DNA from 2 places in the Neobacillus sp. C211 genome. Region 2 is predicted to be linked to the other one. Evidence: a T-box and tRNA genes for the amino acid it is inferred to sense, from the RefSeq annotation. Region 2 holds a T-box; the other holds one or more tRNA genes.
What was found. The T-box of region 2 lies ahead of leuS (leucine--tRNA ligase). A T-box ahead of a tRNA ligase gene usually reads a tRNA of that ligase, here a tRNA-Leu.
Positions count from the first base shown of each region.

Region 1: it has a tRNA-Leu gene. The T-box ahead of leuS (leucine--tRNA ligase) is inferred to sense a tRNA for this amino acid. The anticodon was not compared.

Region 1 covers NZ_JBPXRO010000026.1:39,523-49,317, reverse strand. The annotation lists gene nikC (nickel ABC transporter permease subunit NikC) at 1-299, shown strand, start outside; gene nikD (nickel import ATP-binding protein NikD) at 315-1,142, shown strand; gene nikE (nickel import ATP-binding protein NikE) at 1,169-1,978, shown strand; gene ACSU6B_RS21370 (MATE family efflux transporter) at 2,073-3,389, shown strand; tRNA gene ACSU6B_RS21365 (tRNA-Leu) at 3,871-3,952, shown strand; gene ACSU6B_RS21360 (HPP family protein) at 4,184-4,744, opposite strand; gene pfkB (1-phosphofructokinase) at 5,526-6,461, shown strand; gene ACSU6B_RS21350 (PTS fructose transporter subunit IIABC) at 6,458-8,362, shown strand; gene ACSU6B_RS21345 (phosphocarrier protein HPr) at 8,576-8,842, shown strand; gene ACSU6B_RS21340 (NADP-dependent glyceraldehyde-3-phosphate dehydrogenase) at 9,071-9,795, shown strand, end outside.
Region 2 covers NZ_JBPXRO010000032.1:18,484-28,278, reverse strand. The annotation lists gene asnB (asparagine synthase (glutamine-hydrolyzing)) at 1-325, shown strand, start outside; gene ACSU6B_RS23630 (gamma carbonic anhydrase) at 366-878, opposite strand; gene ACSU6B_RS23625 (alpha/beta hydrolase) at 1,026-1,829, shown strand; gene ACSU6B_RS23620 (tetraprenyl-beta-curcumene synthase family protein) at 1,847-2,929, shown strand; gene ACSU6B_RS23615 (tRNA (mnm(5)s(2)U34)-methyltransferase) at 2,951-3,523, opposite strand; gene ACSU6B_RS23610 (TIGR01212 family radical SAM protein) at 3,529-4,485, opposite strand; gene ACSU6B_RS23605 (YtzC family protein) at 4,701-4,970, shown strand; gene ACSU6B_RS23600 (glycogen biosynthesis protein GlgD) at 4,967-5,146, shown strand; gene ACSU6B_RS23595 (hypothetical protein) at 5,595-5,771, shown strand; gene ACSU6B_RS23590 (MDR family MFS transporter) at 6,118-7,311, shown strand; T-box leader at 7,470-7,691, shown strand; gene leuS (leucine--tRNA ligase) at 7,735-9,795, shown strand, end outside.

The DNA.
Region 1 (9,795 bases), on a different contig from region 2:
CGCAATGGAAGATTATTAAAAATCATATTGTCCCAAATGTACTCCCTCCACTTGTGGTCATGGGTACATTAGAAATGGGTTGGGCCATCATGGATATATCCGCCATGTCGTTTCTTGGTTTAGGAGTACAACCGCCTACAGCTGAATGGGGAGCGATGATTCACGAAGGAAAGTCGTATATTCGGACGAATCCTGAATTAATGCTTTTTCCAGGTTTGATGATTATGCTCGTAATTGTGAACTTCAATTTATTGGGCGAAGCATTATCCGAACGTTACGGTGTCAAACGTCGATCATAAAAAGGAATGAGAATGTTGGGTACAGAACAATCGTATGTGTTACAAGTGAGAGATTTACATGTACAGGTAAAAACAAAAACTGGTGCTACCACACTTGTTGAGAATATCAATTTTGAACTGAAGCGTGGGGAGGTACTGGGTCTTGTTGGGGAAAGTGGATGCGGTAAAACCGTTACGAGTATGTCCATTCTTCAGCTTCTCAATCGGAAAACGACAACGATTGAAGGCAGTATCGTATTAAAAGGACGCGAATTGAACGGTTTAGGAGAGAAAGAAATGCGTATGATTCGTGGTAAGGATATCGCTTTTATTATGCAAAATCCGATGAATGCATTTACGCCTGTTTTTACAATTGGCCACCAATTTATTGAAACCATTCGATCGCATACACAATGGAATAAAAAACAAGCAAAAGAGCTTGCCATTGAGGCGATGCATCATGTGAACTTACCAGATCCTGTTAAACTATTAAAATACTTTCCTTCTCAATTGAGTGGTGGTATGCTTCAACGGGTGATGATTGCTATTGCAGCTTGCTTACATCCAGCCGTCATTATTGCCGATGAACCCACAACTGCTCTTGATGTAAATAATCAAAAGAAAGTGCTGTACCACTTAGATAAAATTCGTTCTGAATATGGTTCAGCCATATTATTAATATCCCATGATCTCGGTGTCATTTCTGAAATGGCTGATGAAGTTGCCGTTATGCAAAATGGTCGAATAGTAGAAAAAGCGGGTGTATTCCAACTATTTGATGAGCCACAACATGAGTATACAAAAAAACTTTTAAATGCACGGTCAATAGTACATTTTGATAAACCTGTCATCCATTTGGCGTGACCTAGGCATTTATAAGGGGTGAAAAAATGAGTTTATTACAAGTAAATGAAGTAACCCATAGCTATGGATCTCCAACGTTTTTTAACTGGAAAGATCGTTCTAAAAAAATACTTTCCGACATTTCTCTCTCTATTGAGGAAGGAACCTGTTTAGGTTTGCTTGGTACGAGCGGAGCTGGAAAAAGTACCTTAGGAAGAGTGATTCTGGGTCTGGAACGGCCGCAATGTGGACAGGTTCTGTTTCAAGGGCATGATATTTATAACGCAGATAAGCATAGTCGTCAAAAAATTCGTCGTGATCTTCAAGCTGTATTTCAGGACTCATACTCATCGGTTAACCCTCGAATGACGGCTGAACGAATTATTACAGAGCCGCTAGAAAACTATGAAAAGCTAACAATAGCTGAGCAAAAACGAACCGTTATTGATTTATTAGAAAGGGTAGGGCTAAGTGAAGAGGACTTAAAAAAATACCCTAATCAATTTAGCGGTGGGCAATTGCAAAGAATCAATATTGCAAGAGCTATCTCACTCAAGCCAAAGCTGATTGTCTTAGACGAATCTGTCAGTAGTCTAGATATGGTGAATCAAACCCTTATTTTAGAATTACTCAAGGAGTTAAAAGCAGATTTCGGGTTATCATTTCTCTTTATTACCCATGATATTAAAGCTGCCTATACGATTAGTGATAGATTAGGTGTACTAGAAAAAGGAAAATTGGTCGAGCTTTATGATGAAAAATCACAGTTTTTTACTTCAGAACATCCTGTAGTAAATGAGATGAGAGATTCCATGCTGGCTGAGCACCCACGTTTTCGTTCGGTTAGACGTGCTTAATTTAAACAGTATATACACTTTTCGAATGCCTCGATTTCATTTGCATAATCGGGGCTATTGTTCTATTTGAATGGATAGGAGGAGGAAATTCCTAATGAATCATCGTGCGTACCTCACCTTGGCGATTCCCCTAACGATCTCGACGATGACAACGCCCTTGTTAGGTGCTGTAGACACAGCCGTTGTAGGGCAGCTTCCCGATGCGGCATATATTGGAGGAGTTGCTGTCGGGACTCTTATTTTTAATACTTTGTATTGGGTATTCGGTTTTTTACGGGTGAGTACATCTGCTTTTGCCGCACAAGCGAATGGAGCAAGCGATCAAGCCCAAGGAATACTTGCTTTATCGCGTCCATTTTTATTAGCTATTGTGGTTGGGGTGTGTTTTATTCTCTTACAATGGCCGATTGAATATGTAGCTTTGATATTGTTTTCAAATGATTCTGATGTCAGTCAGTTTGCAGCTGAATATTTTCGAATTAGAATTTGGGGAGCACCCTTTACATTGCTGAACTATGTTATCCTTGGCTGGCTAATGGGGATGGCAAAGATTAAAGAATCTTTATGCTTACAGGTGTTAATGAATGTTTTGAATATGATTTTGGCCATTCTTTTTGTCCATGTCTTTTCTTTTGCTGTAAAAGGGGTCGCTGCTGCCGCTTTGATTGCTGAAGTGACTGCCTTTTTATTAGGGATGGTCATTGTGAAGAAGGCATCTCCGTTTGAATGGAGGTTACCATCCTTTCATGAAGTTATAGATACACAGTCTATGAAAAAGATGTTTAACGTTAATAAGGATTTGTTTATTCGAACGATTTGTTTATTAGTTGTTTTTAATATGTTTACAGCAAAGGGTGCTTCGTTTGGAACAAACTTTTTAGCGGCCAATGCTGTTCTTTTTCAAATCCATTATATAATGGCTTATTTCTTTGAGGGGTTTGCTAACGCTACGAGTATTCTCGTCGGCAAAGCGGTAGGAGCAAACGACAAGGATTTATATAAACAAACACTTACTTTATCAAAACAATGGTCGGTGATTATGGCTTTTGTGATAGCTTGTATATATGGATTATTTCAAAAACAAATTATTGCGCTTTTTACCAATCTACCAAGTGTAATCGAACTTTCAACTACATATGGAACATGGCTTATTCTTTACCCGTTTGCAGCGTGTTTTGGCCTTGTCATTTATGGTGCCTTCACAGGTGCAACTGAAATTGCTCCCGTTCGAAACTCTATGATTTACGCAATGATCGTCTATATCCTTATACAAATTACGGCAACACCTATCTGGCATAATCATGGCCTATGGCTGGCTTTTATTCTATACACGTTTGGGCGTTCTGGATTCTTGATCATGTATACTCCTAGATTAAATAAAAGATTATTATCTATAAACAAAGGAATCTGAAAATTACAGCTACTTTTGAAATGAATCATTTGTCATGTAACAAGGAGGAATAAAAAATAGCCAGGTATACAAATGAAATATCTATTGAGGAAGGATCAATTCTTAACATTTCTTTAAATACATTAACCTAAGAAAGAAATCGCCTTCGCACAAAAATAGCTAGAAAATCACTCGAAAATGCAAAAAACGCCTTCAAAAATGAAATTTGAAGGCGTTTTTTGACATTTACGCTCAAAAAATGCCCTCAAATTTGAAAATTGGCGATTCGCTTTACCCTGCCAATCTCGATATCGTAGAAGTGCAAAGGATGCGGGCTTTCACCTAAAAAAACGGACAATCATTCCCTTGAAATCATAATATTTTATTTCACCTTGACTATAAGTCTATTGGGGGTATAATAATATGCATTGAGGTAGTTAAGAATCATATGGACAATAACATGATTAGCAATGACCTAAAAGTATAGCAAGCCTATAGTTACGCCGGTGTGGCGGAATTGGCAGACGCGCACGACTCAAAATCGTGTTCCGTGAGGAGTATCGGTTCGACCCCGATCACCGGTATCAATTTGTATACGAAAGAAAAACGAGAATGCTCGTCATATCAACGTTTAAGCGTTCCTGCTAAGGTAGGGACGCTTTTTTCGTTGCCCTAAAAACCGTCTACGAATAAGTTCAAATCTGACGCACCTGTTTCACACGAGGATAAGGGTTGGGTTTATGAACATATAAAAACGCCTTATAAGCGATATAGGGCGTTTGATTAGTTTTGTTAGCTTCTATAGTTTCTTAGTTTTACAACCAGCGCTGTGGGTATTGTCTTGTTTGAAACAAGTTATTATAGATGATTGATATAATAATTAATAGGAAAGTACCCATTACAACCGAAATAAGGAATCCCCATCCTGCTTGGGAGTTAACAGCCACAAAAGCACTAGCAGCTGCAGGAGGGTGAAGCGTTTTGGTAAGGATCATTAAAATTAGTACGATAGCTAATACTAGGCCAATAGTGAATAGACTCTTACCTAATATACTCCAAGTGATAAGTGCTATAGTGGTAGAAAATAAATGTCCTCCAAAAACGTGGCGAGGTTGAGACAGTTGACCTTTATGAGCACAAAATACAAGCAGACAACTTGCACCAAGAGGACCCAAGGTCATGGGATATCCTAAATTAACCGCTACTAAACCAATGATGATTATAGCAATGAGTCCACCTGTAGCTGAAATAAGAGAATCAATATAATCAATTCTGTCATCTTTTGTAGCTTCGCCCCTCATTTTCTTTAAATATGCTGTTAAACCTATAATTAGTTGATTACTCCAACTTTTCTCCCAACTTTTTTCAGGATTCATAACTTTTTTCCTCTGGCTTTCAAACTAAATTTGGCAAGGGTTTTGTCAGAGCTTTTGCCATAAAAGTTATTTTATACGAAAACTATGAATATTTAAAGAAAAATATATATTCGAATTTTTCGATTACGACCGTTTTTTATCCGCTTCTCATTCTACATACTCTATACAACATCAGTTAATATTACCGCTGGGTTGGCAGCGATCCTATTATTTTCCGATATTCTTAATTTTCTATAAGTTAGGACAGGAGGAATGTCACTAAATGTAAAAAACTGAAGAATTAATAGTTTAACTTTTTAAAGTATAGGACTTTGAAAGATTTTGGATGTTTTTGAAAGATTCTGAATGAAAGTGATTGATTTTTGTTAATCTCTTCGATAGAATTTAATTATAGAAATTGAAGTGATTTCTCTGGAAGAATAAGTTTAATGGAAAGCTTTAAAAGGGAGATGCTGTTTTTAGGGTCTAAAAACTGTGCAAACATAGGGAATTTTAAAAAAAACAGATACTTGATGAATCTATTGTTATCGAGATTTAGGCGTTGAAGACATTTGTTTATGAATACATATGTGAAATTAGGATAGTTAATATCTAGAAAAATACTTTAAAAACAATCAAAAACAATCAAAAACATTCAACGAAAAAGGGCAATACCTATATATAACAAATTTTAAAGGTATGAGATTGATTTCAAACACCGTCACTTTTAAGGTCATTTCTTAGCTACTGAAATTTTCTAAAATGACTCAATAAGAAAAACAATAATGAAGGTTGTGAAATGATGATTTATACGTGCACATTAAATCCATCTGTCGATTACGTCGTACATGTACAAGATTTTCAATTAGGTGAATTAAATCGAATGTCATTAGATGTAAAATATCCAGGTGGGAAAGGTATTAACGTTTCCCGGGTTTTAAAACGTGCGGGAGTTGAAAGTAAAGCCCTTGGGTTTATTGGTGGATTTACAGGTTCATATGTCGAAGAATTTTTAAATGAAGAGGGCATTTCCACAAATTTTATTCATGTAAATGGTGATTCCCGTATTAATATCAAATTGAAAACAGATGAAACAGAAACAGAGATTAACGGGCAAGGCCCTGAGGTTAGCAATGACCAAGTCAGGCAGCTTATCAAACAAGTAGAAAGCTTACAAAATGACGATGTTCTTGTACTAGCTGGAAGCATTCCAAGCTCGCTGCCTAGTGATTTTTATTCAAAGCTTACAAAAATCGCAAAAAAGCAAGGGGCAAAAGTGGTGGTGGATGCAAGCGGCAAAGTACTTCTTGATATCGTTGAACAAGGGCCTTTTTTCATTAAACCGAATCATCATGAACTCGGTGAGTTGTTTGACGTTACGATTAAGACACCAGAAGAGGCGATTCCTTACGGTCAAAGATTGCTTGAATTAGGTGCTGAAAATGTGGCCATTTCTATGGCTGGAAAAGGGGCGCTCCTGATTACGAAGGAAGCGATCTATCAAGCATCTGTTCCAAAAGGAACCGTAAAAAATTCAGTTGGTGCCGGGGACTCACTTGTGGCTGGTTATCTAGCGGATTATTTACAAAAAGGGGATGTTGTGGAAGCGTTTCGAACGGGTGTTGCTACTGGAAGTGCGACTGCGTTCTCATTAGAGCTATGTACGCAGGAAGATGTGGAGCGTCTTATTCCGAAGGTTGAAATCAAAAAAATTAGATTGGGAGTAGTTCTAGCATGAAAATTACAGACTTATTAAAAAAAGATACGATTATCCTTGATTTGCAGAGTACCTCAAAAGTTGATGTAATTGAAGAACTTGTAGGAAAGCTAGAAGCCGCAGGCCGTTTAGAAAGCCGTGAAAATTATAAGGAAGCGATTTTAAAACGGGAATCTCAAAGTACAACTGGAATTGGTGAAGGAATTGCAATACCACATGCGAAAACAAGTGCAGTCAAAACACCAGCAATTGCATTTGGGCGTGCAGTTAACGGAATTGATTATGAATCACTTGACGGTCAGCCAGCACGTTTATTCTTTATGATTGCTGCTAGTGACGGGGCAAATAATACCCACTTAGAGACACTTTCTCGTTTATCAATGTTATTGATGGATGCAGATTTCCGTCAAGTGTTGCTTAAAGCAGATTCCATTGATTTTGTCCTTAAGGCGATTGATGCAAAGGAGCGTGAAGGGGAAGAAGAGGATGAAGTTGTGGAAGATAGCAACGAGAATCTCATCCTTGCTGTTACTGCTTGTCCTACAGGAATCGCCCATACATACATGGCAGCTGATAGTTTAAAAGCAAAAGCAAAAGAAATGAATGTCAACTTGAAGGTTGAAACAAATGGTTCCAGCGGAATAAAGGGAAAGTTAACAGCAGAAGAAATTGAAAGCGCAGTCGCGATTATCGTTGCAGCAGATAAACAAGTAGAAATAGACCGTTTCAAGGGTAAACATGTCATTCAAGTACCGGTAGCACATGGGATTCGCCGCCCTCAAGAACTAATTGAACAGGCATTGAAACAAGATGCACCTGTTTATAAAGTTGGCGGTGGTTCCGCATCGAGAGAGGAAGTAAAAACAGACTCAACAGAACGCCGCGGCTTTTATAAACATTTAATGAACGGTGTATCCAACATGCTGCCATTCGTTGTTGCTGGTGGGATTTTAATTGCCATTTCATTTATTTTTGGGGTCCATGCGTCAGATCCAAACTCCCCATCTTATAATCCAATTGCCGCGACCTTAAAGACTATTGGAAGTAAATATGTATTTTCGTTAATGATTCCTGTATTAGCTGGTTTTATTGCTATGAGTATTGCGGATCGCCCTGGTTTTGTTGCTGGTATGGTAGGCGGTTTAATGGCATCATTGGGCGGGGCAGGATTTTTAGGAGGTATAATTGCTGGTTTTCTTGGAGGATATATTGTCGTTGGCTTAAAAAAAGCGCTTATTCGTCTGCCGCACTCATTAGATGGTATTAAGCCAGTTTTATTATACCCGTTATTTGGTGTATTACTGACAAGTCTTATCATGATGTATATCATTATTAATCCTGTAAAAGCGTTTAATGATGGATTAACAACATGGTTACAAGGATTAGGGTCAACAAATTTGTTATTTTTAGGTTTAATTCTTGGTGGGATGATGGCGATCGATATGGGAGGACCAATTAATAAAGCAGCACTCACATTCGGAATTGCGATGATTGATGCAGGTAACTATGCTCCCCATGCAGCAATTATGGCGGGTGGTATGGTTTCACCATTAGGCCTTGCGTTTGCAACGACATTTTTTCGTAACAAATTTACAGAACAAGAACGTGAAGCAGGAAAAACGAGCTATATTATGGGGTTATCCTTTATTACTGAAGGTGCGATACCATTTGCGGTAGCAGACCCAGCCCGTGTCATTCCAGCATGTGTAATCGGTTCAGCGATAGCGGGTGCCTTAACAATGTTATTTAAAATTGGCTTGCCTGCCCCGCACGGTGGAGTGTTTGTCATTCCAATTGTCATAGGTAATCCATTTCTTTATGCATTGGCCATTTTAATTGGATCAATTGTAACTGCGCTCATAGTTGGTTTCTTGAAACCTATCAAAATAGAAAACAATATTGAAGGTGAAAGGGCCGCATAAAGTGAGGATTGACTGGTCCTTTGACAGTAAGGCATTTAAAACTTGGGCGTCTTGTAGTTATGTATGATCAATAGTTATTTCATATTTTGGAGATCTGTTTGTGTAGACCAATGGCATGAGGAATATGGTTTTACAGTTGGAAATATTGTTCCTAGATACAAAAAGAAAGCCAATAAACCTAGTTAAGTTTTTACAATATAGGGGGAGTATTAAATGACTGAGCAAATTTTTACAATAATTGATGAAGCGGGGATTCACGCACGTCCAGCAACTGTTCTAGTTCAAGCTGCAACTAAATTTAAATCGGATGTAAACCTTGAGTATAAAGGGAGACGGGTAAACTTAGAGTCAATTTTGGGAGTTTTGTCATTAGGTGTCGTTAAAGGTGCCCAAATAAAAATTTCTGCTTCTGGCTCAGATGAGAATGATGTGTTATCGGAATTAACTGAGACATTAAAAAACCATAAATTAATTGATTAATGACTTGCACATTGAAAATTGAATAAGCAACAAAAATAGAGGATGATTCCAAAGTTTATGTTAATGATTTTTATGGATGAAAGAGCTTTGTAATAAATGTGAATTGGACGATATTTAATGATGAAATCTGTTTTTTAATAATACTATTATGTTTTTTTTATAATAAGAGTCTGAAAATTATACCTATTCAATCATATTGGTATTCACCTACTTAAAGGAGGATTTATTATGTCGATAAACGTATTATCTTTAAAAGCTTACAATTTTTATATAAATGGGGAGTGGAGAGAAAGTAAGTCTGGTGAAACTATTAAAATCACTTCACCTTATCTTTATGAAGTTATTGGAAAAGTACAGGCGGTTACGATAGAAGAGATAGATAAGGCAATTAATTTTGCTCATGAGGCACAAAAAATTTGGGCAGAAACTTCCCTTCAAAAACGAGCAAAGTTTTTGTATAAATGGGCAGATGAATTAGTGAACATGCAAGATGAAATTGCTGAAATCATTATGAAAGAAGTAGGAAAAAGTTTGAAAGATGCAAAGAATGAAGTCGTACGTACTGCGGATTTCATTCGTTATACGGTCGAAGAAGCAATGCATATGCATGGTGAAAGTATGAAGGGAGATAGCTTCCCAGGCGGATCTAAATCTAAGATTGCTATTGTTGAACGTGTTCCACTAGGAGTAATACTAGCAATCCCTCCGTTTAACTATCCCGTAAATTTAGCTGCTGCTAAATTAGCACCGGCACTCATTTCAGGTAATGCAGTTATCTTTAAACCAGCTACACAAGGAGCTATTAGTGGTATTAAAATGATTGAGGCTCTTCACAAAGCAAACTTTCAAAAAGGTCTTGTCAATATCGTGACAGGTCGTGGTTCTGTCATTGGTGATTACTTAGTTGAGCATAAAGGTATTAATATGATCTCCTTTACAGGCGGGACAAATAC
Region 2 (9,795 bases):
ACGTAAAGCAGCCGAAGGTGTTGTACCTGCCCATGTACTTGATCGGAAGAAACTTGGGTTCCCTGTACCAATCCGTCATTGGTTAAAGGATGAAATGAACGAATGGGCGAAGAAGATCATCCGCGAAAGCAATACGGATCATTTGATCAATAAATCATATGTGCTTCAATTGCTTGAAGACCATTGCCAAGGTAAAGCCGATAATAGCAGGAAGATTTGGACTGTGCTGATGTTCATGGTATGGCATCAAGTATATGTTGAAGATGTCTATTCCTTTCAACGTGATTACGCACTAGAAAAGGCCCTGCAAACATCGAAAAATTAATCGTAAAAGCACCCAAATTTCTTGGGTGCTTTTGCTTTTTTTATTTTTGAAGTGACTTATAATATTGTCCCTTTTCTGCATATTCTGTAGAGATTCTTACCATATCTTTTATGTCTTCTGGTGTTAATTCTCTAATAACTTTTGCCGGTCTGCCAAATGCTAAGGTATTAGGGGGAATTTTTTTCCCTTGCGGAACCAGACTGCCAGCTCCAATAAAAGCACCTTCGCCGATTTCGGCATTATCAAGAATGATGGAACCCATTCCTATTAACGCTTTTTTTCGAATGATACAACTGTGTAGAATAACCTGATGACCAATCGTTACTTCATCTTCTAAAATTAGCGGGTTATTGGGGCTTTGGTGTAAGATAGAATTATCTTGTATATTTACTTTCTTACCAATAATGGTTGGGGCTACGTCCCCTCTGATAACGGTGTTAAACCAAACACTTGATTCATCGCCAATCTCAACATCACCGGTAATCGTCACATAGTCGGCAATATAAGCAGTATCAGCTATGCGGGGATACTTCCCTTTAAATGGATAAATCATTATTCTCGCTCCTTTTACATGATGATTCTATTTTATCGGAAGTATGAAGTGATTCACAAAAAATTTGTCTTTTTTATTAAAAAAGGACTAAAGATAGTTTGAAATTTTTCCAACAATAGGTAATTACTAATTCCAGGGGGGAAAACTATGTGGAAGTGGGAAGCAGAAGGAGAAGCGAAGGCTGTAATCGTGATCGTCCATGGCGCTATGGAACATCATCGCCGTTATGGCTGGCTGATTGAAATGTGGCGTTCGGCTGGATTCCATATCATTATGGCAGATCTTCCGGGGCAAGGGATGACAACAAGAGCAAACCGCGGCCATATTAATTCCTTCGATGAATATATTTTCGAGGTGAAAGATTGGATACAGGCTGCTTATCGTTATAATTTACCAGTCTTTTTACTTGGTCACAGTATGGGCGGCTTGATCTCAATCCGTCTATTACAGGAAGAAAGATTGAATGTTGCTGGAGTCATTCTTTCTTCCCCATGTTTAGGGTTGGTTCATACCCCTTCAAAATTTTTAGATATTCTATCGCATGGTCTGAATGTGGTTTTCCCTTCACTACGGATGAATTCCGGATTGACAGTCCAAATGGCGACAAGAAACGAAGAAGTAAGGGAAGCCGATTCAAATGATACTCTCTATATTACCAAGGTATCGATCAGATGGTATCGGGAACTGGTAGGGGCGATAAAAGAGGCATTTCAAGACCTTGAAAAAATACAGGATATTCCCATGCTTGTCATGCAAGGTGGAGATGACAAAATTGTAAATAAAGGCACCGTAAAAGAATGGTTCAATCATGTTCCATTATCTGAAAAAAGATTTAAGGAATGGCCGAAATGTTACCATGAAATCTTTAATGAACCAGAGCGGGAAGAGGTATTTGAGTATGCAAAGGATTTTGTTTTAAGTCAATTAAAAGCAATAGGTTATATTGTTTAGAAAGGTTGTCGGTTTCAATGATGCCAATCACCCTTATGTCTAGGGTATATCGCAAAATACTTCCAGCAGTACACAAAGAATTGGCTTATTGGAAAAGCCGTGCTGAAAACATTCCGAATGCGGAGCTAAGAACCCAAGCTCTCGCAAGCATTGAGCATAAAACATTCCATTGTGAAGGTGGAGCCATCCTCGCACTAACTGCTAAAGAGGACTATAAAAAAGCCATAAAATTTATCGTTGCCTATCAAACCATCAGTGATTATCTAGATAATCTTTGTGACAGAAGTACCTCCCTTGATCCTGAGGATTTTGCAGCACTCCATGAATCGATGTCAGATGCCTTTGTTCTACAGGCTGGCAAAAAAAACTATTACCGGCTCCGCGCGGATCAGGATGATGATAATTATTTGTATGATTTATCGGAAACCTGTCGTTCTGTCTTAAGAGAAGTAAATAATTATGATGGAATCAAAGATTACTTGCTTGAGCTTTGCCAATACTATTGTGATTTACAAATTCACAAGCATGTAACTCAAGAGGAGAGAGTCCCTCGTCTTGAAAAATGGTTTCAAACCAACCAATACCAGCTGCCTGAAATGGAATGGTATGAATTCTCGGCATGTTCCGGTTCTACCTTAGGAATTTTTTGCCTCATATCCTATGCGCTTCGTGATGATTTTCAGCTGAGTGATGCAGAAAATATCAGGAAGGGGTACTTTCCATATATTCAGGGCTTACATATTTTATTGGATTATTTTATTGATCAAGAGGAGGACATCGCGGGAGGGGACTTGAATTTTTGTTCCTATTATCAAAGTGAGGAAAAACTTTTTCAGCGGTTGAAGCATTTTGTGGTTGAAGCTGACCGGCACACGGAATACCTTCCGCATAAGAACTTCCATCGCCTGATTAATCGTGGTCTGTTAGGAATTTATTTATCAGATGCCAAGGTCCGCAAACAGAAAAACGTCCGTAAACTGGCAAAAGGCATTATCAAGTCGGGCGGCTGGATTAGTTATTTCTTTTATTTCAATGGTCTTGCCTACCGTTCTGTGCAAAAATCAGTACCGGCATTTGTAACAAGGTTAATGACAAAATAAACCAGGCGCGAGCCTGGTTAGTTATATTTTTTCAATCGCAATAATAAATGCTGGATGATTTTGTTGATTAATAAATTGGTATTGGAGCACATGTGCCGTTTTCTGGTCCATTTGCTGGCAATAGGCAAGCAAAGAATCACGCTCCTCGGCACCGCCTTTGTGACCATGATAAATAACAAGCACGATGATTCCTTCAGGTGCCATGATCTCTAATAGTTGTTGAATGGCAGCAATCGTTGTTTTAGGACGGGTTACAATTGCTTTATCACTGCCAGGAAGATAACCTAAGTTAAAAATTGCACCTGAAATCTTACCGTGATGGATGTCGGGAATCAATTGGGATAGATGTTCATGACCTGAATGAAAAATCGTGACTCGCTCTAACATGCACTTCTGTTTCAGACGTTCCTTGCTGGCAACAATGGCTTCATTCTGAATATCAAATCCAAATACTTGCCCTGATTCACCAACAAGCTCTGCTAAGAAAACAGTATCATAGCCATTTCCTACTGTCGCATCAATAACGACATCCCCAGGTTTAACCGCTTTACTGAGTAGACTTTTCGCAAATGGAAGAACCTTATCTATGTTCATTGTTACTACACCAAGTTCCCCTGATAAAATTTCCCCTGCCAACTGTTCCTTTCTTTCATTTTAGCATCAATCGCATTTAAGACTTCCCACTTGTTTACACTCCACATGGGTCCAACCATTAAGTCAATTGGTCCGTCTCCTGTGATTCGGTGAACAATCATTTCTGGTGGTAAAATTTCTAATTGGTCACATACTAAGTTTACATAGTCTTCTTGGGACAGAAACTCAAGTATTCCTTTTTCATATTGCTTGACCATGGGCGTTCCTTTTAACAAATGAAGCAAATGAATCTTTATTCCTTGCACATCTAACTTGGCAACTTCATGCGCTGTTTCCATCATCATGTCATATGATTCAAGCGGCAGACCATTAATGATGTGAGAGCAGATGCGAATGCCATGTTTCCTAAGCTTAGTAACGCCGTCTTTATAGCACTGAAAGTCATGGGCACGATTAATAAGTGAGGCAGTCCGCTCATGAACCGTTTGAAGCCCTAATTCAACCCATAAATAGGTGCGTTGGTTTAATTCCGCTAAATACTCGACCACATCATCGGGCAGACAATCAGGACGAGTGGCGATTGATAAACCCACTACGCCTTCCTGATTTAGAACTGATTCGTATTTTTCGCGGAGAACATCTACAGGTGCATGGGTATTTGTAAATGCCTGAAAGTAGGCCATATATTTGCCATCTTTCCATTTCGTGTGCATTTTTTCTTTTATTTCTTTAAATTGTGTTTCCAAGGTTTCCACGCGATTACCAGCAAAATCACCTGATCCGGAAGCACTACAAAATGTGCATCCCCCGTGTGCCACCGTGCCGTCACGGTTCGGGCAGTCAAAACCCCCGTCGAGTGCAACCTTAAACACCTTATGACCAAATTGCCCACGAAGGTGGTAATTCCATGTATGGTAACGTTTATCATCAGAAGCATATGGAAAAGGTCTAGTCTGAATCAATCAGAAAACCTCCTTTATAAAAAGTAAAAGACATAACATCAATTTTATCACGATGTGACAAGCTTATCCAAATGTAATTATTAACGGACAGGGTTGGTAAAATTTATCCAACTGTTTATGTTATAGGAAAAAGAATGGAGAACACAATAAGAAATGAAGCATTATGCTTCTATAGATTCAAGGGGATTGAGTTATTACAGAAGGGGGTTCTAAAGATGGCTACTCGCGACTCAATGGACAACTTAATGCAGCAGGTTGAGGATGCTATTCGCTATGCCGAGGAACAGTACAAACAAAGCAGCCTTCAAGAGCATTATAATGATGATGATTACACAAAGGCACTGCAACAGCTTGAAGATACTTATCTGGACATTGCTAAAATGGCCCAAAGTGCTAATTCGCAGCAAAGGGACCAACTCCATAGAATGAGACTCCAGCTTCAGCAGCTTCAGAACACAATGATTCTAGAGGGGGAAAACCTTTGAAAAAGCGTTCCAAGCAACAAAACCCTGAACAGAAAACACGGAATGGAATTAATAATCAAGATCTGGAACTCGGACAAGATTTCGATCTTGTAAAACAAGCAAAGAAGAACTATGAAAAAACAGGCGGGCAGCCCGTGAAATCCAAATTTCACCAAGAAAAAGACCAGTCCTCCTAAAAATACAGAAGGAACCCTCATTTTTTTTCATTGAGGGCTCCTTTTTTTTCGTGAAAAATATACCGGAAAATTACTAAAAAGTGTTGAAATCACTTGAAATACTAATTTTTCAACAAAAGCACCTTGAAAATAGAAGGAAAACCTCGTTCATAATTTGGTAACAAGTGTTGTATAATTTGTGATGTGCCGTCACAGTTTGACCATTCATATCATGGTTTAAATAAGGTATGGATTAACAAAATTTATCTCAAAATATTCCTTTTTTTAGATATCACGGAATAAGCATGGCTCGCGTACATACTTTTTTGAATTTTATGTGAACGAGTTCACATTCTTTACCTTGTGGTGAAAGGAAGTAATTATATGAATAAATACATATTGATTGTCAGTATAATCCTTGCCTTTCTATTTCCCGCTAAGAGCTTTGCTGAAAATAGAAGCATTTTAAGTGTGGGAGGAATTATCGATTCAAGTAATGTCGGAATTGAATTATAGGGTTTGGCGGAATAAACGTGGATTTGGCGGAATAAATGGAACGGATGGCGGAATCAAAACGGAGTTTGGCGGAATAAGTTCGAGATTTGGCGGAATTCCGGCCCAGTTTGGCGGAATCCCAAAGAAGTGAGCTGATCCTAAAACATATAGAGTCCTAGTCGATAATAGTCATAAAAAAGGTAACTTAAAAAGGGTTTGGCGGAATAAACGTGGATTTAGTGGAATAAATGGCAAGCTTGGCGGAATCGAATCGTAGTTTGGCGGAATAATTTCAAAAGTTGGCGGCATCCCGTCCCTGTTTGGCGGAATCAGCTTTAGAATCTACAGAGTTATTCCAGATTTCACGAATTTTCTATCTTATACGCCGTATCATAGCCTCCTTTATATGGAAAAGAAAAAGAATTGCACCCCACTTGAAAAAGCATTAGAATAAATCTTTGGAAATTGAAAAGTGAAATGTGAAGGGGCGTTTTTTTATGCCACGTGCCTTATGGCTCTTAATAATTGGAATGATCGTTAATGTAACAGGCTCTTCATTTTTATGGCCTTTAAATACAATCTATATTCACGACCATTTAGGGAAGTCCTTATCCGTAGCTGGAATTGTTTTAATGTTAAATTCCGCCGCTAGTGTGATCGGAAACCTTTATGGCGGAAGCCTATTCGATAAAATTGGCGGTTACAAATCTATTATTTTAGGAATTAGTATTACGCTTGCAGCCCTTGTTGGCTTAACATTCTGGCACGGCTGGCTAGCATATATTGTCTTCCAAATCATAATTGGATTTGGTACGGGAATTATTTTTCCATCGATGTATGCCATGGCAGGATCAGTTTGGAAAGAAGGCGGGCGTAAAGCCTTTAACGCCATTTATGTTGCCCAAAACCTTGGAGTAGCCTTGGGTGCATCTCTTGGAGGGATTGTTGCAGCTCATTCCTTTCAACTAATTTTCCTTGCAAATACAGTCATGTATGTCCTCTTTTTACTCATAGCGGTATTTGGCTATAAGGGAATCTTAGTGGATTCAGGAAAACCAGGAACGATCGATATAAATGTTCCAACCGTTACGAACAGAAAAAATCTGTATGCCTTATTGATACTGTGCACAGGTTATTTGCTGTGCTGGGTGGCCTATGTACAATGGCCAACGACGATTGCGTCTTATACACAGGAAATCCATATCTCTTTAACGCAATATAGTTTATTATGGTCGATAAACGGAGCCCTCATTGTCGTTGGTCAACCGCTTTTAAATAGTGTGTTGAAACATCTAACCGCCTCACTCAAACTACAAATGATTATTGGCATTGGTATTTTTATTGTTTCATTTTTAGTCGCAGGGAAGGCAACGGTGTTCTCAGGATTTCTTGTCGGGATGATCATCCTAACAATCGGTGAAATGTTCATCTGGCCGGCTGTGCCTACAGTTGCTTTCGACTTAGCCCCAAAGGGCCGTGAAGGCTTCTACCAAGGAATCGTCAACAGTACAGCAACAGGTGGAAGAATGGTTGGACCCTTAATGGGAGGAATGATCGTCGACAAGTATAACATGTCAGCACTATTCATAGTTTTGATTGTGTTATTCCTAATCGCAATCATAACAACATTACTATATGATCGAAGTTTAAAAACGAAAATGGTGTCAGGCACCATCCATGGACAAATATAGGATTTGTCCGTGTGGGGAGGACGGTGGGGGTTCATATGCTCCCACTGTTTTTTTGTTTAAAAGGTAGAAATTTTGTCTATCATGTATCTAGGCGATTGTTTGGGTTGCATACTTACTGAAAATTTAATACAATAACCGTAATACTTTATATTAATATTGAAAAGACAGTGATCAGGAGTAGTAATGATTCATACCCGCAAATAGAGAGTTGACGGCTGGTGGAAGTCAACCGGGTACATCATGAACTCGCCTTTGAGTTGCAAGCGTGAAGGAATAGTAAGGCTTGCCGTTTTCCGCGTTAAGGATGAATGAAGCGAGTGCAGTCAGCACTAATGTGGGTGGTACCGCGGGAAGATACATACAATCCTCTCGTCCCTTTTTGGGATGAGGGGTTTTTTATTTTTTTTTAGGAGGAAGAGCATTATGAGTTTCGACCATAATCAAATCGAACAAAAGTGGCAAAAGAAATGGGAAGAAGAAAAAACATTTAAAACAAGCGAAGAATTTGATAAAAGAAAATTTTACGCTTTAGATATGTTTCCATATCCGTCAGGGGCAGGACTGCACGTTGGACACCCTGAAGGCTACACAGCAACCGACATTCTTTCCCGCTTAAAGCGGATGCAGGGATACAATGTTCTTCATCCAATGGGCTGGGATGCGTTCGGCCTACCAGCGGAACAATACGCATTGGATACGGGTAACGATCCAGCGGAATTTACAAAACAGAATATCAATACATTCCGCCGGCAAATTAAATCATTAGGATTCTCGTATGATTGGGATCGTGAAGTCAATACGACTGACCCTGAATACTACAAATGGACCCAATGGATTTTCTTAAAACTATTTGAAAAAGGCCTAGCTTACATTGATGAAGTAGCGGTAAACTGGTGCCCTGCACTTGGAACGGTACTAGCAAATGAAGAGGTCATTGATGGCAAAAGTGAACGCGGCGGGCACCCAGTTGAACGTCGTCCGATGAAGCAGTGGATGTTAAGAATCACCGCATACGGTGACCGTTTACTGGAAGACCTTGAAGAACTTGATTGGCCTGAAAGCTTGAAGGAAATGCAGCGCAACTGGATCGGCCGTTCAGAAGGTGCGGAAGTTACCTTCTCAATCGAAGGACATGAGGAGACATTCACTGTCTTCACTACTCGCCCTGATACTTTATTTGGTGCTACGTATGCCGTGCTTGCACCTGAACATTCCTTTGTTGAAAAAATAACAGCAGCTGAACAGCGTGCTGCGGTTGACGCCTATTTAGACAAAGTTAAAACGAAGAGCGATTTAGAACGTACGGATCTTGCCAAAGAGAAAACAGGCGTATTTACTGGCGCCTATGCCATCAATCCTGCCAATGGGGAGAAAATGCCAATTTGGATTGCTGATTATGTGTTAGTAAGCTATGGAACTGGTGCGATTATGGCGGTTCCTGCACACGACGAGCGTGACTATGAATTCGCAAAAGAATTTAACCTTCCTATTAAAGCAGTTGTCGCTGGTGGTGATATTGACAAAGAAGCCTACACAGGCGATGGTGAACATATTAACTCTGAATTTTTAAATGGCTTGGATAAAACGGAAGGCATTCAAAAAATGATTGCTTGGTTAGAAGAAAAAGGGATAGGAACGAAGAAAGTAACCTTCCGCCTAAGAGATTGGTTGTTCAGCCGACAACGTTATTGGGGTGAACCAATTCCGATTATCCATTGGGAAGATGGTTCAATGACAGCAGTTCCGGAAGACCAGCTTCCACTGATGTTACCAAAAACCACTGAAATTCGTCCTTCAGGGACAGGAGAATCACCACTTGCAGTTATTTCTGATTTCGTGAATGTTGTGGATCCGGAAACAGGTAAAAAGGGACGCCGCGAAACGAACACAATGCCACAATGGGCAGGCAGCTGCTGGTATTATTTACGTTATATTGATCCGAAAAATGATCAAGCACTTGCTTCACAGGAAAAGTTAAATCATTGGCTTCCTGTTGATATCTACATTGGCGGTGCCGAACATGCGGTATTACATTTACTTTATGCGCGTTTCTGGCACAAATTCTTGTATGATATCGGTGTGGTCCCTACCAAAGAACCATTCCAAAAGCTATTTAACCAAGGAATGATTTTAGGCGAAGGAAATGAAAAAATGAGTAAATCAAAAGGGAATGTAGTAAACCCTGATGATATCGTTGGCAGCCACGGTGCTGATACCCTTCGCTTGTATGAAATGTTCATGGGACCGCTTGATGCATCGATTGCTTGGTCGACCAATGGGTTGGATGGTTCCCGCCGCTTCTTAGATCGGATCTGGCGTTTATTGGTTGAGGAAAATGGAGAATTAAATCCAAAGATTCAAGCAAATGAAGAAACCTCTAGTTTGGAAAAAGTGTATCATCAAACCGTGAAAAAAGTGACTGAGGATTATGAAGGTTTGAGGTTTAACACGGCCATTTCACAAATGATGGTATTCATTAATGAA